Regions from separate parts of the Arthrobacter sp. T572 genome, predicted to be linked through region 1. Evidence: predicted binding sites of a transcription regulator. Region 1 holds the regulator's gene; each other region holds the start of a gene.

Region 1 (10,356 bases):
CACGTCCATGGAGTGCCTGGGAGCGCAGAAATGCCCCCTGGCAGAAGAATGCTTCAGCGAACAGGCCAGGGCCAGGGCTGCAGAAGCCGACGTCGTGGTAACCAACCATGCGATGCTTGCTGTCAGCGCTTTTGAAGGGCTTGCTGTCCTTCCCGAGTACGACGTCGTGGTGGTGGATGAAGCCCATGAGCTCCAGGACCGCGTGACCGGTGCTGTGTCGGGCCAATTGTCGGTGGCCATGGTGCACGCCGCAGCATCCAGTGCCCGGAAGCACACGGCGATTACCGTGGATGCCCTCAACGCCGCGGCCGATAGGCTGGACCTGGCAATTGCAGGAGTTCCCAACGGCTTGCTGCCGAACGGCCTGAACGATGAACTACTGGACTGCATCGACCAGTTGCGTGATGCTGCGCGTGCCGCGCTCTCGGACTCCAAGCCGGATTCGTCGGGCCAGAACGCGGTCGACGGCGGCAGGCAGCTCGCGCGGTCACGGCTTCTTCTCATCCTGGAACTGTCAGAGCGGCTGCTCGCTGCGAAGGAAAACCGCGAAGTCGTCTGGTTCTCCAGGAACAGTACATTCGATCCGCAGCAGGGTTACTCCCAGCCGGATGAAACCGCCCCCGCCCTGATCAACATCGCTCCCCTCAGTGTGGCAGGAAGGCTTAGGGAAGGGCTTTTCGCAGGCCACACCGTGGTGCTTACCTCCGCCACCTTGGCCATCGGATCCGCATTTGAGCCGGCTGCCGGGGGACTGGGACTTGTGGGCGACGGGGCGCCAAGCTGGACAGGCCTGGATGTCGGATCGCCTTTCGACTATCCAAAGCAGGGTGTGCTCTACGTCGCGCAGCACCTGCCCAAGCCCGGGCGCGGAACGTCCCCGGAAGCGCTCGATGAGCTGGAAGACCTGATCCGGGCATCCGGCGGCGGAGCACTGTGCCTGTTCTCTTCACGGCGGGCGGCAGAGGAAGCAGCTGACGCCATGCGCCTGCGACTCGATGACACCATTCTCTGCCAGGGTGAATCCACCATGGCCGCGCTGGTGAAGCAGTTCGCCGACGAACCGGATACCTGCCTTTTTGGGACCATGTCCCTGTGGCAAGGGGTAGACGTGCCCGGCGGCTCGTGCCGGCTCGTGGTCATTGACCGGATACCTTTCCCCCGTCCGGACGATCCTCTGATGACGGCAAGGTCGCGGGCTGTGGCACAGTCCGGCGGCAATGGCTTCATGGCCGTCTCGGCCACGCATGCCGCGGTTCGTTTGGCGCAGGGCGCCGGTCGGCTGATCCGTTCCACAGGGGACAAGGGGGTCGTCGCGGTCCTGGACCCGCGGCTTTCCACGGAGCGCTATGGGGCGTTCCTGCGTGCTGCCCTCCCGCCGTTCTGGGCGACGACGGACAGCAAGGTGGTCCAGGGCGTTCTGCGCAGGCTTAGTGCCTCCACGGGCTGACGCTCCAGGAGCGGGAACAGCCTGGAAGCCACAGCGGGCGCAGCGCCGAAGCTAGAGCGAGCGGAGAACTGAAACGACCTTGCCCATGATGGTGGCCTGGTCACCAAGGATGGGTTCGTACTGGGTGTTTTGCGGCAGCAGCCATGTGTGGCCGTCGCGTTGCCTGAAGGTCTTCACGGTAGCTTCGTCGTCCAGCAGCGCCGCCACGATGTCTCCGTTGACGGCGTCGTTCTGGCGCCGCACCACTACCCAGTCGCCGTCGCAGATCGCGGCATCGATCATGGAGTCGCCGGCGACCTTGAGCATGAACAGCTCGCCGTGGCCTACCAGCTGCCGGGGAAGTGCGAGGACGTCCTCTACGGTCTGGTCAGCGAGGATCGGACCGCCGGCAGCAATCCGGCCCACCAACGGAACCATGGCGGTGTCGCTCGCGCTGGCGAGTTCCGTGACGGCCAGCCCGCCGGTGGTGCGGAGGGTTGCGGGTGCTTCCACGCCCGGGATCGCGGCGCCACTGTCAAGCGTCAGGGGCATCAGGACTTCCATTGCCCTTGGACGCTTGGGGTCCCGGCGAAGGTACCCGAGTTTCTCCAGCTGGGACAGTTGGTGCGTGACGCTGGACAGGCTTGCCAGGCCGACAGTGTCGCCGATCTCACGCATGCTGGGCGGGTACCCGTTGTCATTGACTGACCGCTGGATGGTTTCCAGGATCTTCTTCTGACGGACGGTCAGGCTTTTGGGACTTTTCTGGGGCTGTTGGCTCCGCAGGGGTGCCCCGCCGCCGTTGGCCTTGGATGCCATGTACGCCATTGCCCTTCCGCTCCGCCCGGCCTCCACAAGGAGGTGTCCGGGGATGGGGGTCCGAAAAATGTCAGACCCTCCTGTTCCACTGGAACAGTGCTTGTTCCTTCAGTCAAACGTAGGTCAGGCGCATGCGTTTATCAAACATTTGTTCTAGCGAGTCTCGACATCGTTCGTTGATAAGTGCTAAAAATGTCATAGCAAGGTTCGAATATGTGTTCTATAAATCCTTGGCTCGCATGGAATGTCCGGACACTGCGTTCGAACATCGGTTCGGGCCGGGGGGGGGCACAAGAATTGGCAGCCTGTCCGGTTTCCGGCCCAGGCAATCGCTTAGAAGGGCTCAGCTCATGTACGCAGTCACCGCGTTCAGTGATTTCCGCAGTACCCCCGTTCCGGCCCGTATCCGGCTGACCCGGCGCGGCAGGATTGTCTTCTTCGGAATCCCGGCCATGCTGTTGGCAGCAGCCCTCCTGAGCCTGGCCGGTTTCATTACCTCTCCGGCCAAGGCATCGGATTCCCCATCCCAGCTCCAGCCGCCCGTGGCTGTCTCCGTGACAGTCCAGCCCGGCCAATCCCTCTGGGGTATTGCCGGGGCCGCCGCCCCGGACCGCGATCCGCGGGATGTCATCGCAGAGATCATCCAGCTCAACGACCTCCCGGGCGGCCGCATCCAGCCGGGCCAGCAGCTCTTCGTTCCCGCCGGCTGAGGTGCTTCCAGCTGTCACAGTTACCGGCGGGTCGCCGCGGCCCCTTAAACTGTGGTGGTGAGTGACCAGCTTGAGCGACTTGACCGCCTTCCCCTCCGGACCAACCTGCGTGGACTGAGCCCCTACGGCGCACCGCAGCTTGACGTCCCCGTCCTGCTCAACGTCAACGAGAACACCCATGGCGTCCCAGCCGACGTGCAGGCAGCCATCACCGAGGCCGTCGCCGCGGCTGCGACCAGCCTCAACCGATACCCGGACCGTGAGTTCACCGAGCTTCGGGTAGCCTTGGCCGAGTACCTCGGGCACGGCCTGTCTGCTGACAACATCTGGGCGGCCAACGGATCCAATGAGGTCCTTCAGCAGATCCTGCAGGCTTTCGGCGGCCCGGGACGCAAAGCACTGAGCTTCCCGCCCACCTATTCCATGTACCCCCTCCTGGCCAGCGGCACGGACACCGAGTACGTCAGCGGTGTCCGGGGAGAGAACTATGGGTTGGATGCCGCTTCTGCGGCCCGCCAGGTGCTCGAGACCGAAGCCAACATCGTGTTCCTGTGTTCCCCGAACAATCCCACGGGCACCGGCCTTGGCCTGGATGTCGTGGAGGCGGTTTACGAGGCCGGTGAGGCCAGCCAGGCAATCGTGATCGTGGACGAGGCCTATCACGAGTTCGCCCATGACAACACGCCCAGCGCACTGACGCTGCTGCCGGGCCGGGAGCGCCTCATTGTCTCCAGGACCATGAGCAAGGCTTTCGCCCTGGCCGGTGCCCGCATCGGCTACATGGCAGCCGCTCCCGAGGTAACGGATGCCATTCGACTGGTACGCCTGCCGTACCACCTGTCGGCTGTCACCCAGGCCACGGCCCTGGCCGCTCTGCACCACCGGGAAGCCCTCATGGCTGATGTGGAGGACATCAAAGTCCAGCGCGACCGGATTGTCACGGAACTCCTTCGCCTGGGCTTGAAGCCGGCCGCGTCGGACTCCAACTATGTCTTCTTCGGCGGCCTGGAAAACCCGCATGCCATCTGGCAGGGCTTGCTGGATGCCGGTGTGCTCATTCGTGATGTCGGCATCCCGGGGCACCTGCGCGTTACGGCGGGAACCGAGAAGGAAACCACAGCCTTCCTGGAAGCGCTGGAAGCACTGCTGGCCTGAGCCGGCCCGCCGGCCAACTAAACTTGTTACCAGAACCCACCCGAAACTTGTTGTAGAAGGACGTCCCAATGAGCGAAACCGGCGCTACGCCGTCCGCTGCCCGCACTGCACGCATGGAGCGCACCACCAGTGAGTCCTCCGTCCTGGTCGAAATCAACCTGGATGGTTCGGGTGTCTCGGACATCAGCACCTCGGTTCCCTTCTATGACCACATGCTCACGGCTCTGTGCAAGCATTCGCTGATCGACATGACCGTCAAGGCAACAGGGGACACCCACATCGACGCGCACCACACGGTGGAGGACGTCGCCATCACGTTCGGTGAAGTGCTTCGCACTGCGCTGGGCAACAAGGCCGGCATTCGCAGGTTCGGTGAGGCGACTGTGCCCTTGGACGAGGCCTTGGCCCACGCAGTGGTGGATGTGTCCGGCCGTCCCTACCTGGTTCACGGAGGTGAGCCCGCAGGCCAGGAGTACCACTTGATTGGTGGACACTTCACGGGTTCCCTGACCCGGCACGTTTTTGAAGCCATTACCCTGCACGCCGGCATCTGCCTGCACATGAACGTCCTTGCCGGCCGGGACCCGCACCACATCGTGGAGGCACAGTTCAAGGCCTTCGCCAGGGCGCTCCGGGCGGCTGTCGAGTCCGATCCGCGCGTCGAAGGCATTCCATCCACCAAGGGGGCATTATGAGCGGCCAGATCCTGAAGGACGGGGCGGTAGCGGACGCTTCCGCCGCCGTGAGGCCGGCGTCGCCGGAAGGCAAGCCGACCGTGACGGTGCTGGACTACGGTTCCGGCAACGTCAGGTCAGCCGTACGCGCCCTGGAACGGGCAGGCGCCGAGGTCATCCTTAGCGCCAAGCCTGAAGATGTGTTGAACGCGGACGGACTCCTGGTTCCCGGCGTGGGCGCCTTTGAGACGGTCATGCGGGAACTCAAGGCGGTAGACGGGATCCGGATGATCGGCCGCAGGGTGGCTGGTGGACGTCCTGTCCTGGCGATCTGCGTGGGCCTGCAGGTGCTCTTCGAAGCCGGTGTGGAACACGGCACCGAATCGGAGGGCATGGCAGAGTGGCCTGGCAAGGTCGAGTTGTTGCCCGCGCCCGTGGTGCCGCACATGGGGTGGAACACCGTGGATGTCCCGGAAGGCTCCAAGCTCTTTGCCGGCGTGGAGAATGAACGCTTCTACTTCGTCCACTCCTACGGCGTCCAGGACTGGAACTTCGATGTCGTCCAGCCGCGGATGACTCCGCCCCAGGTGACGTGGTCCGAGCACGGTGCACGCTTTATCGCTGCGGTGGAAAACGGCCCGCTCTGCGCAACGCAGTTCCACCCGGAAAAATCCGGCGATGCCGGGGCGCGCCTGCTGCGGAACTGGGTCGACAGTCTGCGCAGGCCCGGCTCCGATGCCGCCACGGTTCCCGCGGGCGGCGCTGCCTGACATGTGGTCCATTGTTTTGATGGGTCTTGCAGGCCTTTTGGTGGGCGGCGGAATTTCCTTCCACCAGCAGAAGAAGCCGTTGTGGGTATCCCTCTCCTTCTATGTGCTGGCGGCCATGTCGCTGCTGGCTGCCTATCTCCTCACCCTGCCAGGCAAGTAACCGGCCCGGCGTCCCAACGACTCCTAGGACACACATGACCACGTCGCAGCAAAACGTCTTGGAACTCCTGCCCGCCGTCGATATCGTCGATGGCCAGGCAGTCCGGCTCCTCCAGGGCGAGGCCGGATCGGAAACCAGCTACGGCACGCCGCTTGACGCAGCGCTTAACTGGCAGAACGCCGGTGCCGAGTGGGTCCATATGGTGGATCTCGATGCTGCGTTCGGCCGTGGAAACAACGCCGGGCTGATCAGCGAGGTCGTGTCCCGGCTCAACGTCAAGGTGGAGTTGTCCGGCGGCCTGCGTGATGACGAGTCGTTGGAACGCGCCCTGGAGCTGGGCGTTGAGCGCGTCAACCTCGGTACTGCGGCACTGGAGAACCCGGAGTGGACCCGGCGCGCCATTGAGCGCTTTGGTGACAAGATCGCCGTCGGGCTGGATGTCCGGGGAACCACCCTTGCGGGCCGCGGCTGGACCAAGGAGGGCGGCGACCTCTGGGAGGTGCTGGCGCGCCTGGAGGACGCCGGATGTGCACGCTATGTGGTGACGGATGTGACCAAGGACGGCACGTTGCAAGGTCCCAACGTGGACCTGTTGCGCCGGATGGTGGAAAGGACCGGCAAGCCGGTTGTGGCGTCCGGTGGAATTTCCAGTCTGGAGGACCTGCGGGTCCTCCGTGAACTGGTGCCCCTGGGTGTCGAGGGCGCGATTGTGGGCAAAGCCCTTTACGCCGGTGCGTTCACGCTGCCGGAAGCCCTGGATGTAGCCGGCCGACGCTGATGCCGCACGAACAGCACCAAGGCCAGGGCCGGCGGGAGCTGCCTGGACACATCGCCGCTGCCTTGGCAGGCGCCGGGGGAGCCACGGACTCTGCAGGCCAACCATGGGCCGGTCGCAGCTTGCAGGGCGAGGACGCCAGGATCCACAATTTCGAGGACGACGACGGCACAGCCGATCCGGGTTACCTCGCCGCAGTTTGCGCCCTGCTGGACGGTACCGGCGGTGAAGCGGGGGTAGTTGCTTCGCTGGCCACCGCCAGGGTCTTTGTTCCGGTGGTAGCCCAGCTTGCCCAGGAAGCCGAAGGCGTCGACGGGCTGCACGCAGACAAGCAAGCTGATATGGCATTGGTCACACTGAAGGCGCCCGATGGCCGCACGGCGATGCCGGTGTTTACCTCCGCTGCCGCTCTGGAAGCCTGGCACGCTGAGGCGCGTCCCGTGGCTGTTTATGCGGCCCGCGCCGCACTGTCAGCGGTCTCGGAGGGGGCCCAGCTTCTGGTGCTGGATCCGGGCTCGGACTTCACGTTTGTTGTAAGGCGCCCGGCGATGTGGGCCCTTGCCAAGCAGCGGGACTGGACGCCGTCATACCTTGATGATCAACTGGAGTCTGCTCTCGCTTCGGCAGCCACGGCCTTCCCGGCAGTGCGACGGGTGGAAACGCGTCCGGGCGCCGGCGTGGCTGCACGGGCCGCGGATGGACAGGTGGTGTCCGGTGGTGGTGCGGGTCCGGAACTCCAGGTGGTGCTCTACCTCGAAGACGGGCTGGACGCCGGCGCCGTCCAGCAGCTCGTGTCCGGCCTCAACGAGGCCTGGGCAAACATGGAGGCCTTCGCTGAGGGCGTGGACTCCATTGAAGTAAAACTGCAGCGTGCGGCGCAGGAGCCCGGGCTGCACTAACGGCAGCACCCGTTCATCCCGGGGCTGCCCCGGGGGAACAAGAGGAAAGAAGCTGTGAACTTCGCTCTCTACAAAGAGATGCTGGCCATCCGTCCGGTGAGGCGGTTGCTGCTTGTGGGCATGGTGGCGCGGATTCCGCACTCGGCGGCCGGTGTCCTGCTGACGCTGCATATCGTCATGACGCTGGGAGAAGGCTACGCTGCCGCCGGCGCCGCCGCCGCGGTCATGACCATCGGCATTGCCGTTGGTGCCCCGTGGCGTGGCCGGCGGGTCGATACGGTGGGCCTCAGGAAAGCGTTGATACCTTCCGTCGTGTCGGAGACGGTCATCTGGTCCATCGTTCCGCATGTGTCATATTCCTGGCTGCTGCCCCTGGTCTTTGTGGGCGGGCTGTTCACCTTGCCCATTTTCAGCGTCGTCCGGCAGTCGCTTGGCGTCATGGTGGATGGCGAGCAGCGCCGGTCCGCGTACGCACTCGATTCCATCGCCACCGAACTCGTCTTCATGATTGGCCCGGCGATTGGCGCGGTGGTGGCCACCAGCGGCTTTTCGGCGCTCGGCCTGACCGCTGTGGGAATCTCCGTGTCGGTGGCCGGCTTGTTCCTGATGTGGTTCAACCCGCCGACCAGGAGCGAGGACGCCTGCACGCCGGAGGAGTCCGCGGAACGTGCCGCGGACGACCTCGCCGCAGCTGAAGCCGCGATGGTGGCCTCGGCGCCTGGCCACGTGCAGGAGGCGGCGTCGGAGATGGCTCCCGCCGCCTCGCGGACGGCGGCCCTGCGCCACAGGGTCGCACGGAACTTCACGTGGTTCACGGTCTCCGTAGCTGCGCTGTTCGCCGTGGCTGCCGGTGCGGGCATGGTGCTGAGCGGCTCGGATGTGAGCATTGTGGGGCTGCTTGAACGCGGTGGCCACGAGAACCAGATCGGCATTGTGTTCTTCTTCTGGTGCGCGGCATCGGTGGTGGGCGGTTTGATCTATGGCGGCATGAAGCGGCAGGTTTCGCCCATGCTGCTCCTCCTCGGCATGGCCGCCCTGACCATTCCCATGGGTTTTGCCCAGGACACCTGGTCGCTCGCACTGCTGTCCATCCTGCCCGGTTTATTGTGCGCTCCGGTCCTGTCGGCGTCATCGGAGAAGGTCGCGGACCTCGTGGATGAGGAACGCCGTGGCGAGGCCATGGGCTGGTATGGCTCCGCACTGACTGCCGGAGTGGCCTTGGGTTCGCCCCTGGCCGGTGTCTTCATCGACTCCGTGGGTCCTTGGGGCGGTTTCGCTGCCGTGGGCTCGGCCGGGGTTGTGCTCTGCTGTGCGGGACTGGTCCTGATGTCGCTGCGGCGTCGGTCCGCCCGGGTCTGATCGCGGCATCCCCGGGCGGCGGTATGGCCGCACCGTTGGGGCTTCAGCCGGCTGGTGGCCACAACCAGGCGATAAACCACGACGGCGGGCCGAACCTTGTGGGTTCGGCCCGCCGTTTGGCTATTGCAGGCTCGTGGGGGAGGTCAGTTGACCGGCCCGGTGAACTTTTCGCCCGGGCCCTTCCCGGGAGCGTCCGGAATCAGGGAAGCTTCGCGGAAGGCCAACTGGAGGGACCGCAGCCCGTCCCGCAAGGGACCGGCGTGCTGCGAGCCGATTTCCGGAGCGGCAGCCGTGACCAGTCCAGCCAGGGCGGTGATGAGCTTGCGGGCTTCGTCGAGATCCTTCAGATCGTCCGCGTTGGGGTCGTCGGCAAGTCCCACCTTCACTGCCGCAGCGCTCATGAGGTGCACGGCGCCGGTGGTGATGACCTCTACGGCGGGGACTTCTGCGATGTCGCGGATCTGCTGGGAAACTCCGGAACCGGCGGGAGCGTCATCGCTGTAGGAGTTGCGGGAATTGCTGTCTTCAGTGCTCATACTGGTAAGCTTGACACAGACCGACTGGAAGTCGTTATTCAGCATGAATGGTCCCGCCGCGTGCAATGTGCACTGGGCGGGTTATTTCTGTAGAATTGATTTTCAGTTTGCAAGCGGAGTTCTCTCCCACCCGCGTCAGCCGCTCCCTCCGGGACAGATCCCAACCGGGACAAGAGGTTGCCGGGTACTTGGTCGGACACAAGCAGGGCGGTTGCCGTGCGGGTGTGGGCAGGCCCTGGTTTCAGGGCCCGCTGAACCGATCTTTGAGGCCTTCGATTGCACCTGCAATTGGAGGCCTTCTCTATTTGCCGGTGAACTCACCACAACCACAGGAGCTTTAACATTAGCGAGCCAAGAATCAATGAGCGTATCCGCGTCCCCGAGGTGCGGCTGGTCGGCCCTGCCGGCGAACAGGTAGGAATTGTCCGCATCGAAGACGCCCTGCGTCTTGCTGCCGAATCCGATCTCGATCTCGTTGAAGTTGCCCCGCAGGCCAAGCCCCCTGTGTGCAAGTTGATGGACTTTGGCAAGTACAAGTACGAGGCAGCGGTCAAGGCCCGGGAAGCCCGGAAGAACCAGACCAACACGGTTCTCAAGGAAATCCGTTTCCGCCTGAAGATCGACAAGCACGACTACGAAACCAAGCGGGGGCACGCACTGCGCTTCCTCGGCGCCGGTGACAAGGTCAAGGCCATGATCCAGTTCCGTGGCCGTGAGCAGCAGCGCCCCGAAATGGGCATCCGCCTGTTGCAGCGCTTCGCCGAAGATGTTGCCGAGGTTGGCGTTGTCGAGTCGAGCCCGCGTATCGATGGCCGCAACATGGTCATGGTGATTGGTCCGCTCAAGAACAAGGCCGAAGCCAAGGCTGAGGCCCGCCGCGCAGCACAGCGCGCCGAAGCCAAGGCACAGAACGAGGCCAAGGCCGCCGCGCGGGTGGACACCTCGGGCGACCAGGGACCGATGACGCAGACCCTTGGCGACCTTCTTCCGGCAGGGCTGGTGGGTTCCGCCGGGGAGCCTGACCAGGACACCGCTGCCCCCGTGGCCGAGGACGCCCAGGCATCCGTCGCCGT
Region 2 (10,356 bases), 280 kb from region 1:
GGGTCGGTAACCCAGACGCTTTGCGGCGTCCAGGATTGCCTGCCGGGTTTCGCCGCTGACCCCCGGGGCTCCCCGGAAGGCGAAGGAAACCAAGGTCCGGGACACTCCAACTTCCCGCGCCACATCGTTCTGCGTGGCCGGGCGTCGCTGATGGTCGGGTGCCATGGACCCATCCTCCCACGCCCGCGACGTCACTTGTTCGTCATTTGTTAGTTTGACCTTACATTTAAACCTTTCGCGCGTTAGTCTTGTTTCAGAGCGGGTGGTTATGACCCGCACCACACTGACAAAGGAGTCCTGATGTCTGCTACGCAAATGCAGCGGGATGGCGCGCCCGGCATATCACTTCCTCCCCTCACCGGGGGACCGCACCGCAAGCGCCTCGGTCTCGTCGCCCTGGTCGCCACCTTCGGTGGCCTGCTGTTCGGTTATGACACGGGCGTGATCAATGGCGCCCTCCGGCCAATGACGGCCGAACTTTCCCTCACCCCGCTCACGGAAGGGATTGTCACCAGCTCGCTGCTGTTCGGGGCGGCCGCCGGGGCAGTCGCCGGCGGCAGGCTCTCCGACGGATGGGGGCGGCGGAAGACCATCATCCTGCTTGCCACCTTGTTCTTCGCCGGAACCCTGGCCTGCGTCTTCGCTCCGGGTTTTGAAGTCATGGTTCTGGGGCGGATCATCCTCGGCCTCGCAGTGGGCGGTGCATCCACCGTGGTTCCTGTTTTCCTGGCGGAGCTGGCACCCTATGAAATCCGTGGCTCCCTGGCAGGGCGCAACGAACTCATGATCGTTATCGGTCAGTTGGCCGCATTCGTGGTTAATGCCATCATCGGCAACCTCTGGGGCGAATTCGGCGGAGTCTGGCGCATCATGCTCGCCGTGGCCGCGGTGCCGGCCGTCGCTCTGTTCTTCGGGATGCTCCGGATGCCGGAATCACCGCGCTGGCTCATCTCCAAGGGCCGCAGCCAGGAGGCGCTTGCCGTCCTCAAGACCATCCGCTCCGAGGAACGCGCAGAAGCGGAAATGGCGGATGTCAAGCATCTGGCCGACGAGGAGAGGGCTTCGAAGGCGACCTCCTGGGGTGCGCTGAAGGACAAGTGGATCCTGCGCATCATCCTGGTGGGCATCGGCTTGGGTGTTGCCCAGCAGCTGACAGGCATCAACTCGATCATGTACTACGGCCAGTCCGTGCTCGTTGAAGCGGGATTCGACTCCAGTGCGGCCCTCATCGCCAACATTGCCCCCGGCGTTATCGCGGTGGTGGGCGGCGTGATAGCCCTGGCCCTGATGCAGCGCATGAACCGCCGCACCACCCTGCTCCTTGGGTTCACCTTGACCACGGTCTGCCACTTCCTGATCGGTATCGCCTCCATCCTGCTCCCCGAGGGCAACGGGGCGCGTCCGTTCGTGATCCTCTTCCTGGTGGTGGCCTTCGTTGGATCCATGCAGACTTTCCTGAACATCGCCGTATGGGTCATGCTGTCCGAAATCTTCCCGCTGCACGTGCGTGGCTTCGCTATCGGGTTGTCGGTCTTCTGCCTGTGGATCGCCAATGCGCTCCTGGGCCTCTTCTTCCCGACCCTGGTAGCGGGCGTCGGTATCACCGGAACGTTCTTCCTGTTTGGGGTGGTAGGCATCCTTGCCCTGGTCTTCATCTACACGCAGGTTCCGGAAACCCGCGGCCGTACCCTGGAGGCGCTTGAGGAAGACGTGACCACCGGCGCCATCTACCTGGTGCACCGGAAAGAATCCGTGAACTCCTGACCCCTGAAGGCCCGGGAACAGAGCAGCGCAGCACGTCCGGACGTGCTGCGCTGCTCTGTGCTGGTCTAGAGTGTCTGCCCGCCGGAACGGCCGTGGGCGAGCCCGGTCGGGAAGCCGGCAAATGCGGGTTCCGGAGTCACACAGCATCCGCCCTGGGATCCGGCGTTTTGGGATGCCGTGGTGGCGCCCGCTGCGGGGACGTCACAGCTGGTGCCGGCGTCAGTGGAGCAGACCCCGGTTTCGGGCAGTTCCAGGTGAACGGTGCTGGCTGCTGCGTGGTCACCCGCGAGGGCTGCGGCAACAGAACGGACTTGCTCGTAGCCAGTGGCGAGCAGGAACGTCGGGGCGCGACCGTAGGACTTCATGCCGGCGATGTAGAAGTCCTTTTCCGGGTGGGCGAGCAATGCCGCTCCATGGGGTGGAACGGTGCCGCACGAATGGAACTCAGGATCGATCAGCGGCCCCAGCCCGGTGGGTGCTTCCACTGCCGGGTCCAGGTTCAGACGCAGTTCGCGCAGGATGTCCAGGTCCGGCCGGAACCCGGTGCAGGGCACAATGACGTCGGCGTCGATAGTGCGTCCGTCGACCGCTTCAACCGTGACGCGCGTGCCGAGGGATTTCAAGGCGGCGATGCCGAACCCGGTGTGGAGTTCGATGGTTCCGGTCTCCACCAGGCGGCGGAGCCGGGACCCGAGTTGGCCGCGGGCGGGCAGCCCGTCGGCGTCACCACCACCGTAAACCTTCTCAGCCGACGCGCCACGGACGGCCCACAGGATAGTGGTGTCCGGTGCGTCCTTGGCGAGGTCTGCGAGGTTGATCAGGGTGTTCGCTGCTGAGTGGCCGGCGCCGACGACGAGGACACGGCGACCGGCGAACGTGGCACGGTCCCGGCCTGCAACGTCAGGCAGGGGCAAGGAGATCCGCCCGGTGGCTTCTTCTTCGCCAATTGCGGGCAGTCCGGAGGTGCCGAGGGGGTTGCGGGTGGACCAGGTGCCCGAGGCGTCGATCACGGCAGCGGCCACGTGGTCGCGGATCACGCCGCCATCGTGTTCAACGCGGACGACGAACGGGGTGGTGTCCCGGTTGCGTCCGTGGGTTTTGTCCAGGCCCTGGCGGGTCACAGCGACGACTTTCGCGCTGGTTTGGAGGCGGGTGGCGATCGGCGTGGTGGCGGCCAAGGGGGTGAGGTAGTTGTCGATGAGTTCGCCGCCATAAGGCAGGGCCATGGGACGGAGTTGCTCCCAACCCGTCGTCTGGAGCAGGCGGACGGCAGCGGCGTCGAGGTTGAAGCGCCACGGAGAGAACAGCCGGATGTGCCGCCATTGTTCGATGGCCGCACCGGCGGTCGGGCCTGCTTCGAAGATGACCGGTTCCAGCCCGCGTTCCAGGAGGTGGGCGGCCGTGGCAAGACCGATGGGCCCTGCCCCGATCACGGCGACGGGAAGGTTCTTCGTTGAATCCATGCTGTCCTCTGCTGTTCTCTCCTGCGACGTTACCGGGTGTATGACTACGTTGCGGCCGGGATCAACGACGCGATCAGGCCCTCAATACGGGTCTTGATCTCATCGCGGATGGGGCGGACGGCGTCGACGCCCTGCCCGGCAGGGTCTTCCAGGACCCAGTCCTCGTAGCGCTTGCCGGGGAAATACGGGCATTCATCGCCGCAGCCCATGGTGATGACCACGTCAGAGTCCTGGACAGCCTCGGTGGTGAGGACCTTGGGGATCTCGGCGGACATGTCGATGCCCAACTCGGCCATGGCCTCCACGGCGGCAGGGTTGACCTTGTCCGCAGGCTGCGACCCGGCGGAGCGGACCTCGATTTCCCCCTTGCCGAGGGTGGTCAGGAACGCTGCTGCCATCTGTGACCGGCCGGCGTTGTGGACGCAGACGAACAGAACGGAAGGCTTTTTGCTGGTTTCGGTGCTCATGGTGGTTTCTCCTGGAATCGGTTTGAAGCTTGGGTTTGGTTGGGCTGGCACCGGATAGATATTGATGTTCGTCGATGTAAGGAGTATCGAATAATGCATTGATGATTGTCAATATCTAACCGGGAGTCGTAAGTGGCGGGGCTGGTGCTGCACGGTGGTCAGGCGGCCTGGAGGCGGGGTGCGAGGTCGTTGATGCGGCGGTTGATGTCTTCGAAGGCGGAGTCGAAGGCCTCGGTCGTATTGGCGCGGATGGGGTCGGGGACGGACCAGTGGATTCCGCCCAGGCCGGGGAGTTCTTCGTGGGCGTGGTCGCAGACGGTGATGATGAAGTCCGCGTCCTCGGCGACGTCGCCGAGCTGCCGCGGAGTGGGGGTGCCGAGGTTGATGCCATGGCGGTGCGCGACGTCGATCGCGCCCTGGGCGACGCGGTCGGCGGGGTGCGTGCCGGCTGAGACGGAGGGGATGTCGCTGGCGCGCTGCCAGAGCGCGGTCGCGAGCTGGGAGCGGGCACTGTTGCGCGTGCAGACAAACAACACACGCGTCGCGCCGTGTTCACGCCCGGGCGCCAAGCCGTCCAACGCTGCAGCGGCGAGCCGGACGTAGCTGCGCCGCTTATCGGCTTCCGAGCGGTGGCGGGTGACCAGACCGGCACCTTCCAGGGTCCGGAGGTGGTGGGAGAGCAGGTTGGAGGGAATGCCGAGTTCGGCCTGTAGTTCCGTGGGCGAATAATCGCCCAGGGTGAGCAGGTCGATGATCCTCAGGCGTGCAGGGTCCGCGAGGGCCGCATGCTTGGCGAGCCGCGCCTCAAACTCGTTCATTCGCTCAGTATCCATTGATTCAATTTTGACTGAGATAAATTACTGGATCAAGCTAGGTGGCATGACTTCTCCCCAGCCGCCGTTGTGGCGCCGCGCCGTCGCCGAATTCCTCGGTACCGCCCTGCTTGTTTGCGTCGTCGTGGGTTCCGGGATCGCCGCCGCGCAACTGTCTCCGAACGACGTGGGGCTGCAGTTGCTGCAGAACAGCACAGCGACCGTGCTTGGTCTCACCGTCCTGATCCTGGTGTTCGGGCCTGTCAGCGGCGCGCACTTCAACCCCGTCGTCTCGCTTGCCGATTGGTTCCTTGGGCGCAGGCTCCACGCCGGCCTTTCACTGCCCGAACTTGGTGTTTATGTGGTGGTGCAGACCGCCGGGGCAATCGGCGGCAGCGTCCTGGCCAACGCCATGTTCGACGTTGGAACGGCCATCTCCACCAAGGAGCGGTTGACCGGCGGGCATGTACTCGGCGAGGTGGTGGCCACCGCCGGCCTGCTCCTGCTGATCTTCGCCCTCGCCGCAACAAACCGCGGCAACCTGGCCGCGCCCGCCGTGGGCGCCTACATCGGCGCGGCCTACTGGTTTACTTCCTCGACGGCGTTCGCCAATCCCGCCGTGACGGTCGGTCGGATCTTCAGTGACACTTTTGCCGGTATCGCTCCAGGCTCCGTGCCCGGCTTCATCGTCGCGCAACTGGCTGGCGCGGCCATCGGCGTCGGGGTCCTGGCTGTCCTTTTCCCTGCTGCGCCACAGGGCGCGGACGATGTCGTCATCCCGCACCCGCTGGAGAAGCCGGGCTCCTGACCGCGGGTGATGACGTGGCTCCAGGCCAGGAGGGGGGCGCCGACTATATTGATAGCAGTCAATGTTCGGGCATAATGGATGGATGACCACGCTGCCTGTCCTCCAACCGGCCACCTCCGATCCCTGCTGCGGCCCTGCAGGGGAGACGGTGCTGGGCGAGGGGGCGGCCAGGCAGAAGGCGGCGGTTTTCAAGGCCCTGGCGGATCCCAACCGGCTCCGCCTGCTGTCCATCATCAAGAATTCCTCCACCGGCGAGACATGCGTGTGTGACCTGATCGAACCGTTGGACCTTGGCCAGCCCACTGTGTCGCACCACTTGAAGATCCTGGTTGATGCCGGCTTGCTGCATCGGGAAAAACGCGGCACCTGGGCGTACTTCTCCCTGGTCCCCGGTGCGCTGGATGATGTCGCCGGGATCCTGGCCCGGCTGTGAACGGCCGCCGGGACCAGTTCGCGGGCCGGTAGTCTGGAACGGGAAAAAACAGCCGCGCAGCGGGAAGGGGACCGTCATGGCAGCACAGCCGGGATGGACGAAGTACCTCCTGGGCGGCGGGCTCCTGACGGCCGTGCTGGCGTTGATCGCCGGAATACTCGGCATGCACATCCTCATCGGCGGAGCCCACTCCACCCATCAAGCCGCGACCGTCGGCACGGCGGCCAGCACCGCCGTCGTGAACCATGCCACCGCGGCAGGGCACGCAGCAGCCGGGCATGCCGGCCACGCCACCTCCGCTGATACCGGGGCCGGCACGGCCGCCCCGGCACAGTGCATGTGCCAGGGAAACTGCTCTACAGAGCACGCCATGGGGAGCTCCTGCATCCCGTCCCCCAAAACAGCCAGTCTCGCAGCTCCGTTACCCGAACGCGCATCGTTCCTTTCCCCGGCGCACCGTGCCGTGTCCAGCCATGCGGGATCGATGTGGTCGTACCAGCCCGGTAGTCCTTCACCGGGTGATTTGTCGATCAGCAGAACATAGACACCCCGGGCCGGCCCATGCCCGGTGCTCGTCTTTTGTCTGCTGCCTTTGGCAGTCACTCCTGTCTGCCCTGGACGGGTTTACCCCTCGGGCAGAGCTCCGCTGATACCTGTCATGGGGGCCGTGCCGCCGTGACCGTTCGTGAAGGATCTTTTGATGAACACTAAGAAGTTCTTGTCCCTCTCTGCCGCTGCCGTCGCCGCAGCCATAACGCTGGCTGGATGTTCCACCAATACCCCGGGATCGTCCGGAACCTCCATGCCGGGCATGGACCATGGCAGCATGGGCTCATCCATGATGCCCTCGTCCTCCGCCACGGCGGCGGGTGACCATAACGCCGCTGATGCGATGTTCGCCCGGATGATGATCCCGCACCATGCCCAGGCGGTGGAGATGAGCGGGATGATCCTCGCCAAGCAGGGAATCCCTGCCGACGTCAGCGCCTTGGCGACCCGGATCAAGGACGCCCAGGGACCTGAAATCGAGAGAATGACCGGCTGGTTGAAGAGCTGGAACGAGCCCACCATGATGACCGGCGACCACGGCATGGACGGCATGATGAGTGAAGAAGACCTGTCCAGGCTCAAAGCGGCCCAGGGTGTGGAGGCCGCGAAGCTGTTCCTGAGCCAGATGGTCGCCCACCATGAGGGGGCCGTGACGATGGCCAAGGCCGAAACCGCCGATGGCAAGAACGCCGAGGCGGTGCAACTGGCCAGGGACATCGTGGCCGCCCAGGAAGCTGAAATCAAGGAAATGCAGCAGCTGCTGGCCAACCTCTAGGCCGTACCCGGCTGCCGTCCGACCATCGCCGGCAGCCGGGTGCTCCCTTTTTGTCGGTGCCCCGATCTACAGTGGAAGTATTCGAATATTTGTTCGAATTGAGCCGTGTCGCGCTTCACCGCGCGAACGTTCATCTGGTAGAGCCGGGAGGGAAAGTGTCCAAGCCAACCATCATGCACCGGATGCAGGAGATCGCCCATGTGGATATCAACTGCTTTTATGCCTCTGCCGAACGCGCGTTCAACCCGGCGCTGGAAGGCAAACCCGTCATTGTGCTCTCCAATAACGACGGATGCGCCGTCACCCGGTCCCCGGAAGCCAAGAAGCTGGGGATCGGGCTCGGGGACCCGTGGTTCAAGCTGGCACCCAGGGCCAGGGAGTGGGGACTCGTTGCACTGTCCAGCAATTACGAGCTGTATGGGGACATCAGCTCGCGGGTGATGGAGTTGCTGGCCCGGTACTCGGCATGGCAGGAGATCTATTCCATTGACGAGGCCTTCCTCGGGGTCAAGGGTGGCCCAAACCAACTCCTGGAACTCGGCCGGACCATCAAGGACGCCTGCCGCAGGCACGTGGGAGTCCCTGTGTGCGTGGGGATTGCTCCCACTAAGACGCTCGCCAAGCTCGCCAACAAGTGGGCCAAGCACAACCCGGCGTTCGACGGCGTGTGCCGTTGGGAATCGGTACCCGCAGAGCAGCGGGAAGCCCTGATGGCGCGGCTGTCCGTGATTGAAATCTGGGGTGTGGCTACCCGGCTGACCAAGCGGTTGAATGCGATGGGCATCTTCTCGATCCTGGATTTGGTCAGGGCGGATCCGGTTGCCCTCAGGGACAAGTTCTCGATCGTCATGATGCGGACCGTCCTGGAACTGCAGGGCACCCCGTGCATCCCCATGGAGGAGGAACGGATAGGACGCGACCAACTGATTTTCTCTCGCTCGTTTTCAACGCCCATCACCAGTGCGGCGGAGTTGCGGCAGGTGCTGAGCGTTTATGGCCAAATGGCCAGTGCCCGGCTTGCCAAACACGATCTGCAAGCCAAACTCCTCACCGCTTTTGCTGCCACATCCGTGTACAACCCCCGGGACACATCGTTCCCCAGCGTCAATGTGCGGCTGCCCATGCCCACCGCGGACCCGGTACTCCTGACCAAGGCCGCGCACGCCTTGCTGCCCAGGATCCAGGACGGCGTCCGCTACGCGAAGGCGGGCATCATGGTCACGGACCTCCGTCCCAGCGGCAACCAAAAGCCGCTGGAGGTCTTCGAGAACCGCCACGAGGAACGTGGAATCGGAACGCTGCTGGAAACTGTCAGCAAGCGCTACGGGCGCGGCTCCATTGGCCTGGGCCATGCCGGCATCAGGGGCGGGCCGGACTGGTCCATGAAACGGGGCATGCTGAGCCCCCGCTACACCACCAACTGGGATGAGCTTCCCCTGGTGAAGGCGGCGTAGCGGGGTGCACCACCAGTTAGATGCGGAGCCGGTACCCGCGCTTCACCACGGTTTCCACCAGCTTCCCGTCCGGCAGCGAGGACCGCAGCCGGCTGACCGTCATGTCCAAAGCGTGGACGGAACCGCGAAGATCAAGAAGGTCGGACAACGCCTCACGGGAGAGCACAGCGCCGCCGGCCCCCAGCAAAGCCCGCAGGAGAAGCAGGGGAGCAGGAGCCAGGTCCACCACATCGCCGTTGATCCGCAGGCACCGTCCGCGCAGCTCGATGGTGGCCGAGGGCGTTTCCACGCGGCGCACATGGTTCAGGGACAAGTGCTCGGTGACCAGCCGGATCAAGGCTCCCATGCGGAACCGGTCCGGGATCAGGGGCGTCAGGCCCGCATCGACCAGCGGCTGCGCGGTCACAGGCCCGACGGCGGCTACGGTCACCGGTCCTTTCAGGGCCTCGATGACCTGCCTGTACAGGCCCATCTCATGGGCGGTGCTCCACAGGGCATCCACAGCCGGTGCGCTGGTGAAGGTCAGCACATCCAGGTTTCCGCTGACCACGGCCTCGATCAAGCGCGGGAGTTTGTCTTCCCCGTCCGGTTTGACCCAGCGGTACGGCGTCACGGTCAGGACGTTGGCTCCGGACATGCGCAGTCGTTCCAGCTGCCGGACGTCGGTGTAGCCGTGCAGCTGCACCGCAACAGTCTTGCCGCGGACGCCTTCAGCAAGCAGCATATCCACCAGGGTAGCCGTGGTTTCGTCGCTGCTGATTCCGACGTCGGCAAGCCCGGCCGCGCGCACGGCACCGCGGGCTTTGGGTCCCCGGACAAACATGCGGCAGGCGGAAAGTGCCTCCAGCAGTTGTTCGCCGATGCCGAACGAGTCGGCGGCTTCACACCAGCGGCGCATGCCGTAGGCGGTGGTGGCGATGCAGATGTCCGGTCTGGCCTCAATGATGGTCCGGGTGTCCTCGATCAACACCAGGTCCTCCTGGACTGGAGCGATCTTCAGGGCCGGGGCATGCAGCACGCTCGCACCGCGGCGTTCGAGGGCCTCGATAAGGTCCCGGGAACGGCGGTGCGAGGTGACGCCGATGCGGAAACCGTCCAAGGGAGCTTCGGCTGATTCGGCAGCATCAGGTGAAGCTACGGCATCCTGGGCTTCAGGGGCACGGGTAACAGTCATGGGTTTACCTTCAGGCTTCAAGGAGGGAAGCGGCGAGTCGGCTCAGTTCGGCAGAGGCTTGGGCATGATTGCGGTTGGCTTCAGCCACCCTGACCACCTCGCCAATAACCAGCACGGCCGGGTTGCTGCAGCCGGTTGCAGCCGTCTCGATGGTACCCAGGTCCGCGATTGTGGTGCGCTGGCCGGGGCGGTATCCGCGCTCCACCACAGCCATGGGCATATCGGCATTCATACCGGCCCGGCGGAGCCCGGCGGCCAGTTGGGGGAGGGTTCCGATGCCCATCAGGACCACGATGGTCCCGCCAAGGCCTGCCAAGTGGAGGTGCTCCTTGTCAGTGAGTGGTGCGTGGCCGGAGACCACGGTGAACATGTGGCTGACCTCGCGGTGCGTCACGGGGATCCCGGCCGCCGCCGGAACGGAGATCGCACTGGTAACGCCGGAGACCACCCGCACGGGGACGCCGGCGGCAACGCAGGCTGCCACTTCCTCGCCGCCGCGCCCGAAGACGTAGGGATCGCCGCCCTTGAGTCGCACCACGTTCTTGCCCAGAAGCGCGGCCTCGACCATCAGCTTTTCGATGTCACGCTGAGTCACCTTGTGGTGGCCTGGCTGCTTGCCGACGTCTACCAGATCTGCGGAGGTGAGGCCGGCCAGTT
Region 3 (10,356 bases), 2.4 Mb from region 1:
GGACAGCCCCGTTCCGCTCTGAAGAGGTACTCACAGTCCGTTCTCCTTCATGAAGTTCCGCATCAAACCAGCCACGACGGCGGGTGCCTCGGCAGGCGCCAGGTGCCCGACGCCGTCGAGCGCTTCCGCCACCGCGAAGGTGCCGCCCGCGCGCACGCCGGTCACCACTTCCTCCGCGAACGGCGGCGGTGCCACTGTGTCCTCGACGCCGGCTATCGCCTGGGTGGGGACGGTGATGCTGCCGAGCTGCTCGCGGACATCGAAGGCAGCGAGGGCTTCGCAGCAGAACGAATAGCTGAAGCGGTCGGCGTCGCGGAGCGCGTGCAGGAGCCGGCTGCTGATCTCCGGCTGGCGGTCCATGAAGCCCTTGGCGAACCAGCGTTCGGCCGAGCCCTGGATCATCACGGGAGTGCCCAGCTTCCGCACAGTCTCCGCGCGTTCCAGCCAGCCATCCGGGGTTCCGAGCTTGGCGCCGCTGCACTGGACGGACAGGCTGCGGAGACGGTCACCGTGCTTGATGCCGAGCTGCAGGCCCGTAGCCCCGCCCAGCGAGACGCCCGCGTAATGGAACCTCGCGCCCGGCGCAACAGATTCCACAAGATCGACGACGGCGTCCGCCAGTTCCGCGACATCGAAACCTTCCGTGGCGGCTGGCGAGATGCCGTGGCCTGGGAGGTCCCAGCCGATGACGTCGTACTCGTCGCCGAGCGAGGCGGCGGTTTCGGACCACAGCACCGTGGAGGTACCCAGCGAGGGGCCCACCACCAGGAGCGGCTTGGTTCCCAGTTCGCGCTGCGGGGACAGCAGCACAGCCTTGACGGTTGGCTTAGCCACGATGGGCTCCCTTCGTTGAAGCGGTGAATTCGGGGTAGGCGGCGAGGATGCGTCGGCTGATTTCCGCGGCCTCGCCGAGGTAGCTCGCGGGATCCAGCAAGGCGTCCAACTCTTCGTCGGACAGCGTGTCCGCCGGGACGGCCTCGCGGAGGAGCTTCCGGTAGGTGTCCGCCTGCTGGCCAGCGGGAGCCGAAAGTGTTTCGTCGACGACGGCCTGCAGCTTCTGCTTTCCGTCCCCGCCCAGGAGAGGTGCGACGGCGGCCGCCACACCTTCGCTGAGGAGCAACGGCCCCGAGATCTCCAGGTTCCTGCGCATGGCCTCGGGGAACACCCGGACACCTTCCGCGAGCTCGCGCAATTGAAGCGCGGCACCGAGCGCCAGCGCGAGGAGCCGACGCAGCGCCGGCCATTCCGTGTGCCAGGCACCGTCCGGCCGCTCGTCGTTGAAGCTCGCAGCGGCCAGGTGGAGCTGGGAACCAAGACCCGGAGCTTGGAGGGCCGCACTGCGGATCAGCACGGACAGCACAGGGTTCTGTTTCTGGGGCATGGCGGACGACACCCCACGCCCGGCAGCCAGGGGTTCGCCGAGTTCGCCCACTTCCGGGCGGCTCAGGAACACCAGGTCCACGGCGATCTTGCCAAAGGCATCCAGCAGGGAAGCCAGGGAATCCCCGAGGGACGTGACGGCCAAACGGTTGGTGTGCCAGGGTGCCGGAGCCGCGGCCAGGCCGAGCTTGAGGGCCAAGGAGTCGGCCAACGTGAAGGGCGTCTCTGAAGAGCCGGCTGTCAGTTTGGACCCGGATGCCAACGTTCCACTGGCACCGCCGAACTGCACCGGCAACTCCTGCGAAGCCAACCGCGACGCAGCCGCAGCCACCCCTTGGAACCACTGCGACGCCCTGAGCCCGAACGTGTAGGGAAGCGCATGCTGCGTCAGGCTCCTGCCCACGCATAGCGTGTCCGCATGCTGTTCCGCCAGGGTGGCGAGCGCCGTCGTCGTGCTCTTCACTTCAGTGAGCAACGCCGAAACGGTGCGGCTGGCCAGCAGCATGAGTGCCGAATCCAGCACGTCCTGGCTGGTGAGGGAGGTGTGGACGGCTTTCCCGGCGCCGACCCCGTTTGCATCCAGGCTGCGCACATGGGCGCGGAGTTCACCGAGCAGCGGGATTACCGGGTTGGCGCCGCCTTGGGCGCGTTCGGCGATGACGGCGAGGTCGTAGTGACCGGGGTCGGCGGCTTCGGCCACCACAGCTGCCGAACCTTCGGGTGCGAGCCCGGCTTCCTCGAGGACAGCCGCCCAGGCAGCTTCGACGTCGAGGATCGCCGCAATCACGGCACGGTCGCCCGTCAACGCCGTCACCGCAGGCGAGGCAGTGACGGGGCTGAGGATGCCGAAGTCGCCGTCGGTCATGACTGGTCCGAGGCCAGATCCAGCGAACCGTCCTGCTGGAAGTCCAGGAACACGGTCTCGTCGCCACCCTGCAGGCGGATGTCCCAGGAGAGTCCACCGTCGGGATCGCGGCGTGCGATCAGCGTCTTGCGGCGTTCGGGGTCAAGCGAGCTCAACAGTGGATCGTTTGCCAGCGCTTCCTCGTTTTCCGGCAGGTAGACGCGGGTGAAGAGGCGGTTCATGAGGCCACGGGCGAAGACCGCCACGGAGATGAACGGCGCCGCTCCGGGTTTAAGCGGCCCCGGGTTGACCGTGGTGAAGGTGTACACGCCCGAGTTTCCAACAGAGCCGCGGCCCCAACCGGTGAAGGTGTAGCCATCACGGACCAGTGAGCCGGTGCGCTGAACGATGTTGCCGTCGGAGTCCGGCTGCCAGATTTCCAGGATGGCGTCGGGGATGGTGTTGCCCGCACCGTCGTACACCGTGCCCTGGAGACGGATGCTGCCCGGGCTGCCCGGTGCCAGGAGTTCGTTGTCCTTGTTAAAGGGAAGGGCGTAGCCGTAGAAGGGTCCGACGGTCTGGCCCGGTGTGGGTGTCAGCTTGCTCATGTGCTTACTCCTCGTCCCCGGCGTCGCCGTATGCTTCGTTCTCGGTCCAGGTCCGCTTGGAACCGGTCAGGATGATGTCCCACTTGTAGCCGAGGGCCCATTCGGGGCTGGTCAGCTCGTGGTCGTACTGCGCAACCAGGCGGTCACGGGCGTCCTGGTCCACGATCGACTGGTAGATCGGGTCCAACGGGAAGAGCTGGTCACCCGGGAAGTACATCTGGGTGACGATCCGCTGGGTGAACTCCGAACCGAACATGGAGAAGTGGATGTGCGCCGGACGCCAGGCGTTGAGGTGGTTCTTCCAGGGGTACGCGCCGGGCTTGATGGTGGTGAAGGAGTAGGAGCCGTCAGCGCCGGTGATGCAACGTCCGACGCCGGTGAAGTTCGGGTCGAGCGGGGCGGGGTGCTGGTCGCGCTTGTGGATGTAGCGTCCGGCGGCGTTGGCCTGCCAGATTTCCACGAGCTGGCCGGCAACCGGGCGGCCGTCACCGTCGAGGACCCGGCCCGAGACGATGATCCGTTCACCCTGCGGCTCGCCGTTGTGCTGGATGGTCAGGTCCGACTCCAGCGCGTGCACGTCCTGGTGGCCGAACGCCGGCGAGTACAGCTCGATGGTCTCCGGATCTGCGTGGTGCAGGTTCTTGGTGGGGTGGCGCAGGATGGAACTGCGGTACGGTGCGTAGTCCAGGCGCGGCATGGTTTCCGGTGCCTTGCCGTTCTTCAGTGCCTCGGCATAGCGGTCGCCGATCGCCTTGATCTCGGCACTGAGGTCCGCCTGCGTTTCCACCTTCTTGGACTCATGCGCGGCGTGTGGCTCAGCTGGCGGCACCAGTTCCTCCGATTCGAGGGCTTGTGCGGTGTTGTCTTGCGGCACAGCCGGCTCCTTTCTATGGATTCTTTGTCGGGTCCGGGCAGCTAGGCCCGGTGGAGTGAGTCGTATTGGACGGCGTGGCGGACTGTGGCGTTCGGGGCTCCGTAGCCGTTGTAGTTGCCGCGGCGCTCCACCATTTCAAAGAACACGCTGCCAACCGTGGCGGTGTAGAAGTGGAGGAATTCGCCGTTGGCGTCCCGGTCATACAGGAGGTTGAGTTCCTGGAGCGTGTCCAGGAATCCGGATACAAGATCGAACCGCGCATCCAGGTCCTCGTAGTAGTTGGCCGGAATCTGCAGGAACTCAAGGCCGCGGTCCCGCGCCGACCGGGCTGTTGCCACGAGGTCGTCGACGGCGAAGGCGATGTGTTCCTGATAAGTCTTTGGCGTGGATGCCTGCTGCACGGGTGCCAGGTTCAGCACCAGCCGCACCGCACCATTGCTGGTCTCCATGACCTGCGAGCGGACCAGGCCGCTGGGACTGGGAACCTCGGCGAAAGGCTGGGGTTCCAGGGCCAGCGCGCTGGTGTAGAAGAGGACGGCCTCGTCGAAGTGCTGCCATGGCTGGGCCAGGTTCACGTGATCAATCACGGCGCTTTGCCGTGCACGCGGGTGCTCCAGCCCCTCGCCGAACTCCTGCGTCCATGCTGCTGTTCCGTCCGGGTTGCCATGGCACAGGAAGATCTCGGTGGAGTCCGGAGCAGAGATGCCCTGGAACACCTCCTCGTCCGCCTGAACCTTGCGGGCGACCACTGGTGCCTTGAGTTGCTGGGCGCGAGCGGAGGCAATGACCGGAGAGTCGACGTCGAACCCCAACGCGGCAATAGCCGGTTCCGTATGGGAGGCCGCCTGCTCGTTGATGATCACCCGGGCCTGGCCCATGGTCCACAACTGCACGTCCTTGGTCCGGTGCCGGCCTTCGAACTCGAAGCCGAGCTGGCCCAGGAGCTTCTCCAGCTGCGCAGTGTCGTCAGCCTTGACCTCGGCGAAGTTGAACCCGGCGGGCTCGTTCACCTTGGGCAGGGTGGCCAGTTCCATGGGATAACGACGGCGGGAGTTCTGTTGGGCTCCTGCCGAGCCGGACGCCGGGCTGCTGGCCAACCACTTGGCGCTCTGTTCTTCCAGCCAGATGAGCGAACGCATGGCATCCACGGCTGTCCGCTCCACGTCCGATTGGCGGAACACATCATTGAAGACCTCCAAGGAAACCGGGCCCGTGTAGCCTGCGCGGACCACATGTCCCATGAACTTGGCGAGCTCGAACTGCCCCTCCCCGGGGAAGACCCGGTAGTGGCGGCTCCAGGACAGCACGTCCATGCTCAGCTTGGGGGCGTCGGCTACCTGGACGAAGAAGATCTTCTCCGCGTTGATATCCTCGATCGGCGCCGTGTCCCAGTCGCGGGAGAGGATGTGGAACGAGTCCAGGCACGTCCCCAGGTTTGGGTGGTCCACCATCTCCACCAGGCGGTAAGCGTGCTCGAAGTCGTTGACGTACTTGCCCCAGGCCAAAGCCTCATAGGCAACCTTGACGCCGTGGTCCCCGGCCAGTTCGGCGAGTTCGGCCAGCTGTGCGGCCCGAAGCTCATCATCATCGATAGTGGCCGTGGCAACGTTGGAACAAACCAGGATGGTGTCCATGCCCAGGCGGGCCATGAGCTTGAACTTGGCTTCCGCGCGCTTGAGGTTGGCTTTCAGCAGGTCCGGTGTGACGCCGTCGAAATCGCGGAACGGCTGGTACAGATCAAGGCCGAGACCCAGGTCCGCCGCCATCTTACGAACGTCTTCCGGGCTGAGCGAGGAGGTGACGAGGTCCTGCTCGAAGATCTCGATGCCGTCGAACCCGGCGATGGCGCAGGCCTGCATCTTCTCCTTCAGCGTGCCGGACAGGCAGACCGTGGCGATTCCCGTGCGCATCAGTGGGCCGCCTTCACGAGTGCGGATTCTTCGGCGGCGATGAGGTCCAGGAAGTGTTCACGCATGCGGTCGCGGTCAGCGTCCCTGCCAGTGAAGATCTTGAAGGCGTCCGCCGCCTGACCAACTGCCATGCGACCGCCGTCGAGCACGTCACAACCCTTGGCGCGCGCCTCGCGGACCAGTTGAGTTTCAATGGGCCGATAGACGATGTCTGCCACCCAGTGGCGTGATTCGAGCAAGTCGATGTCCAGCGGCAGGCCGGGGTGGGCGGCCATCCCAACGGGGGTGCAGTGCACCAGGCCGTCGGCGAGGGGCATAATCTGGCCCAGCTCAGAGGTGCTGCGGGCTGTGATGCTTGCCGCCGGGAAAAGTTCGCCGAGTTCGGCAGCGCGTTCGCCGGCACGGCTTGCGTCCATGTCCACGAGGTCAAGGTGCTTGGCGCCGGCCTTGAGCAGGGCATAGGCGACGGCGGAGCCGGCACCTCCGGCACCCAGTTGGACGACGTGGTCGAGCTTGGCCTTCGGGAGTCCATTGCTGAGTGCCGCGCCGAAGCCGGAGAAGTCCGTGTTGTGGCCGACGAACCGGCCGTCCTGGATCAGGACCGTATTTACGGCACCCAGGCGAGCGGCGTCGTCGGAAATTTCGTCAAGGTGCCCCAGCACCAACTGCTTGCACGGATGAGTGATGTTGAGGCCGTTGAAGCCCATCCGCTGGGCTGCTGTCAGGAGATCCCCGACGGCGGTGGCCGGCAGCGCGAGCTCCAGCAGGTCGATGGGGCGGTACAGCAAGCGAAGGCCCTGCACATCGGCCTCGCGTTCATGCATGGGCGGAGTCAGCGAGGGCATCACGCCTTCGCCAATCAGGCCCACCAGAACGGATTCGGCTCGGTTGCTCATCCTCAAGCTCCTTTTACTTTCACGGCCTGCCCGAAGCGCTCAACGCTGTTCGGACCGAACGTATGATTCAGATTACTACAGTTGTTCATATTCCGCACGCTTGTTCTTATCGCGAACATCTTTCCCCCGCGCTCCCCCTCGCCCCCAACTAGGTCGCACTTAAGCGCGTTTAGCGCGGTCAAAACGCGCACTAATGCGACCCAGTTGGGTCAGCGCTGGGGCAGGCGGGCCGCGAGTTCGGCAGCGGCTTCCTGCAGGGTGGGCACATGGGCGATGAGTTCCTCCATGGTCAGGCGGAACACGGGAACAGCGGTGGCGATCGAAGCGAAGGCATGGCCCTGGGAATTGAGGACCGGGACAGCCACGGCCCGCATCCCTATCTCGTTTTCCTCATCCATCACCGCGTAGCCTTGGCGGCGGACTTGCTCGATCTCCTCGCGGAACTTGTCGCGGTCCGTGATGGAGTGCTCCGTCAAGGCCTCCAGCGGAAGCTCCTCCAGGAGGCGCTTGCGTTCCACGTCCTCTTCGAAGGCGACGATCGCTTTGCCAACCGACGTCGTATGCAGGGCTCCGAGGTGGCCCGGATCGCTGGTCACCCGGAAAGTCTTGGGGCCATCGACCTTGTTGACCGTCAGGTGATGGTCGCCGTCGCGCACTGACAGGATGGTGGCCTCATGTGTTCGCTCGGTGACTCGCTGGAGGACGGGCAGTGCAGTAGCGGCAAAACCGTGATGGTTGGAAACCCGCTGCCCAAGTTGGAATACACGAAGGCCCAGGTGATAGCGGCGACCATCCGCCTCATAGTCCACAAACCCGTCGCGTGTCAGCGAGCCAAGCAGTCGGTAAGTGGTGCTGAACGGCAACCCCGCACTTCGCGCAAGGTCCGCGGCGCTGGCGCCCTTCGGTTCGTCGCCAAGCAAAACCAAAAGGCTCAGAGCCTTGCCCACCATGTCGGTCTTTGTGTCCTCTTTCACACTCATAAGGGAAATGCTCCCACATAGTGAGAGCTATTTCTAGATGGTGATTACTTCTCTTGACAAGTGACCGCACTCACAGCCACTATTGCTGTATTGCACAAGTAGCTCTCACCATGTGGTTACTGTCGGGATAAGCCAGCCGCACCTCGCTCGCGATCCCTCTTCGCTTTACCCGCGACATCGTTGTCACAGAAGGAACCTCCCATGAGCCAAACAATGCCGTCAGCGACGCCCGGCACTGAATCAACAACGGGTACACCCAAGAAAGCCGCACTCGCCAGCTTCCTGGGCAGCGCCGTTGAGTACTACGACTTCTTCATCTTCGGATCCGCCGCAGCGTTGATCTTCCCGCACGTCTTCTTCCCTGACGCTGACGCCAATGCAGCCATCATGTCCTTCGCGACCTTCGGCTTCGCCTACGTCGCACGTCCGGTCGGCGCCATCATCCTGGGCCATTTCGGTGACAGGATCGGACGGCAAAAAGTCCTCATGTTCACGCTGGTCCTCATGGGTGCGGCCACCTTCGTGATCGGCTGCCTCCCCGACTTCAAGACCATCGGCTGGTGGGCGCCCGTCCTGCTCGTGCTGGCACGTCTCTGCCAGGGCCTTTCCGCGGCCGGCGAGCAGGCCGGCGCTTCATCCATGACGCTGGAACACGCGCCGGACAACCGCCGCTCCTTCTTCACCTCATGGACCCTGACAGGCACCCAGGGCGGCCAGATCCTGGCAGCACTGGTCTTCATCCCGGTGGTGGCACTGCCCGACGACATCAAGTACGGCATCGGCTGGCGCATCCCGTTCTGGTTGAGCGCCGTGGTGGTCATCGTTGCCTACTTCATCCGCCGCACACTGCATGAGCCGCCCGCCTTCGCAGAAGCCAAGAAGAACAACCAGATCGCCAAACTTCCCGTGGCCGACCTCCTGAGACTGCACTGGCGGGACGTTCTCCGCGTCATCTGCTGCGCCTTCATTGCCGCTGTCAGCACGGTCTTCGGTACCCTGGCCATCAAGTACGCCCAGGATGTGGCCCACGTCAGCAGCACGATCACCCTCTGGCTGGTAGTGGTGGCCAACATCGTGGCTCTGGGCACGCAGCCCCTGTTCGGCATGCTCGCCGACAAGATCGGCCGCAAGCCAGTCTTCATCTATGGCGCACTGGCCAGTGCCATCATGACCCCGGTCTTCCTCCTGACGCTGGAATCCGGCAACGTACCGCTCATGTTCCTGGTCTCCGTGGTGTTCTTCTCCTTCGGATACGCAGCAGCCAACGCCGTATGGCCGTCCTTCTACGGTGAAATGTTCAGCACCAAGGTCCGCTTCTCCGGCCTGGCCATCGGCACCCAGCTCGGCTTCCTCATGGCAGGTTTCGCTCCGGCGATCGTCACTGCCATGGGCGGCACCAAGCCCGGTGGATGGGTCCAGATCTCCATCTTCAGCGGTGTCATCTGCGTGATCGCTGCCGTCTCCGCGCTGACTGCCCGTGAATCTGCCAAGGTTCCCACGGCCCAGCTGGGACTGCACAAGTAACACTCGCTGCGCCCTTCCCGGTTCCAGGGCGCGTCCATCGGTGACGACACGCGAAAATGCCCGGCATGTTCCCCGACATGCCGGGCATTCCCGTGTGTCCCACAAGAAAAAACCATCTACCGCGGGTTCAGCACCACCGGCTTGAAGGCCCCGCGCCCGGTCCCGGAATACATGAGCAGTGTGCCGTCTCCGGCAACACCCACAACGGAAGGATCACCGGTACCCGTGAACCCGTTGCCGAGGGCGGCCATGCCGGAGAACATGTTCCAGCCGGAACCAAGGTACGAGCGCTGGAGGAACCCGCCCGAACCATTGCCCGGGTACAGCCACAACCCGCCATCGGCTGCGCGGCCCAGCAGGTCTTCACGTCCGTCGCCGTTGAAGTCCCCTGCCTGAAGCACCAGGTTGAACATGTTCCAGCCGCTTCCGATCTGTTTCCGAGCCAGGAACCCGCCCGAGCCATTGCCCGGGTAGACCCACAACACACCGTCGCCGGTCTGGCCCACGATGTCCGGCTTGCCATCACCCGTGAAGTCGCCGGGAGCCAGCAACTGCGTGAAGCCCTGCCAGCCTGTGCCGATCTGTTTCCTGGGCAGGAATCGCCCCGACCCGTCGGTCGGATAGAGCCACAGCGTTCCATCGGAGGCCCGACCCACCAGGTCCGGGCGCCGATCGCCGTCGAAATCACCTGCCGACAGAACCGCGGTGAACATGTTCCACCCGCTCCCCACTTGGACCCGCGGCAGGAAGCCGCCCGAGCCGTTGCCCGGATACAGCCAGAGTGCGCCGTCAGTGCCCCGGGCCAGGATGTCGGCCACGCCGTCGCCGTCGAAGTCCCCGGCTTCCCATACCTGGCGGAACGCGCTCCATCCGGTACCGATGGCGAGCCGGTCGGCAAAGCCGGACCCGTCGCCGGGGTAGACGCGCATGTCCGCGCCGCTGGCGGTCAGAACATCGGCGGTTGCATCACCGGTCAGATCCTGCCCGCCAACAATGTCACCGGCCTGGTTCCAACCGCTCCCGACGGCGGCACGCGGCTGGAAGCCCCCCTTGCCATCGCCGGGGTAGACATAGAGGGTGCCATCGCCCGTGCGGGCGAGGAGCCCGGCCTTCCCGCCGCCGAAGCTGCCTGCAGGGGTAAGGCTGGTGAAGGCATCCCATCCCTGTCCAACCTGCTGCTGCGTCAGAAAGCCTCCTGCGCCGTTGCCCGGGTAGAGCCACAGCCGGCCGTCGGTGGTCGTGGCCATCAGGTCCGCGCGGCCGTCTCCACTGAAGTCGCCAACGGCCAGCAACCTCGTAAAGCCCTGCCATCCAACACCCACCTGGCTCCGGGCCAGGAA

What was found. Region 1 encodes LexA, which represses DNA repair genes until DNA is damaged. Its sites were predicted from a motif close to TCGAACANNTGTTCGA; they were not measured.
Region 2: the regulator LexA is predicted to act here: its motif matches at 7,153-7,168, upstream of ACUYMZ_RS07740 (Y-family DNA polymerase).
Region 3: the regulator LexA is predicted to act here: its motif matches at 6,567-6,582, upstream of ACUYMZ_RS20360 (shikimate dehydrogenase).

What each region holds. Positions count from the first base shown of each region.
Region 1 is NZ_JBRAZQ010000002.1:1,692,392-1,702,747, forward strand. It holds gene ACUYMZ_RS09050 (ATP-dependent DNA helicase) at 1-1,447, shown strand, start outside; gene lexA (transcriptional repressor LexA) at 1,499-2,245, opposite strand; gene ACUYMZ_RS09060 (LysM peptidoglycan-binding domain-containing protein) at 2,596-2,955, shown strand; gene ACUYMZ_RS09065 (histidinol-phosphate transaminase) at 3,013-4,110, shown strand; gene hisB (imidazoleglycerol-phosphate dehydratase HisB) at 4,179-4,805, shown strand; gene hisH (imidazole glycerol phosphate synthase subunit HisH) at 4,802-5,554, shown strand; gene ACUYMZ_RS09080 (hypothetical protein) at 5,574-5,714, shown strand; gene priA (bifunctional 1-(5-phosphoribosyl)-5-((5-phosphoribosylamino)methylideneamino)imidazole-4-carboxamide isomerase/phosphoribosylanthranilate isomerase PriA) at 5,749-6,492, shown strand; gene ACUYMZ_RS09090 (SseB family protein) at 6,492-7,388, shown strand; gene ACUYMZ_RS09095 (MFS transporter) at 7,443-8,747, shown strand; gene ACUYMZ_RS09100 (DUF1844 domain-containing protein) at 8,891-9,283, opposite strand; gene infC (translation initiation factor IF-3) at 9,668-10,356, shown strand, end outside.
Region 2 is NZ_JBRAZQ010000002.1:1,408,664-1,419,019, forward strand. It holds gene ACUYMZ_RS07695 (LacI family DNA-binding transcriptional regulator) at 1-165, opposite strand, end outside; gene ACUYMZ_RS07700 (sugar porter family MFS transporter) at 301-1,764, shown strand; gene ACUYMZ_RS07705 (FAD-dependent oxidoreductase) at 1,830-3,227, opposite strand; gene ACUYMZ_RS07710 (arsenate reductase ArsC) at 3,272-3,694, opposite strand; gene ACUYMZ_RS07715 (metalloregulator ArsR/SmtB family transcription factor) at 3,853-4,527, opposite strand; gene ACUYMZ_RS07720 (aquaporin) at 4,574-5,314, shown strand; gene ACUYMZ_RS07725 (ArsR/SmtB family transcription factor) at 5,397-5,747, shown strand; gene ACUYMZ_RS07730 (hypothetical protein) at 5,824-6,291, shown strand; gene ACUYMZ_RS07735 (DUF305 domain-containing protein) at 6,448-7,071, shown strand; gene ACUYMZ_RS07740 (Y-family DNA polymerase) at 7,245-8,525, shown strand; gene ACUYMZ_RS07745 (uroporphyrinogen-III synthase) at 8,542-9,699, opposite strand; gene cobA (uroporphyrinogen-III C-methyltransferase) at 9,710-10,356, opposite strand, start outside.
Region 3 is NZ_JBRAZQ010000002.1:4,127,167-4,137,522, forward strand. It holds gene pcaC (4-carboxymuconolactone decarboxylase) at 1-34, opposite strand, end outside; gene ACUYMZ_RS20335 (alpha/beta fold hydrolase) at 31-834, opposite strand; gene ACUYMZ_RS20340 (lyase family protein) at 827-2,245, opposite strand; gene pcaG (protocatechuate 3,4-dioxygenase subunit alpha) at 2,242-2,832, opposite strand; gene pcaH (protocatechuate 3,4-dioxygenase subunit beta) at 2,837-3,706, opposite strand; gene ACUYMZ_RS20355 (bifunctional sugar phosphate isomerase/epimerase/4-hydroxyphenylpyruvate dioxygenase family protein) at 3,748-5,616, opposite strand; gene ACUYMZ_RS20360 (shikimate dehydrogenase) at 5,616-6,512, opposite strand; gene ACUYMZ_RS20365 (IclR family transcriptional regulator) at 6,722-7,492, opposite strand; gene ACUYMZ_RS20370 (MFS transporter) at 7,694-9,016, shown strand; gene ACUYMZ_RS20375 (FG-GAP-like repeat-containing protein) at 9,133-10,356, opposite strand, start outside.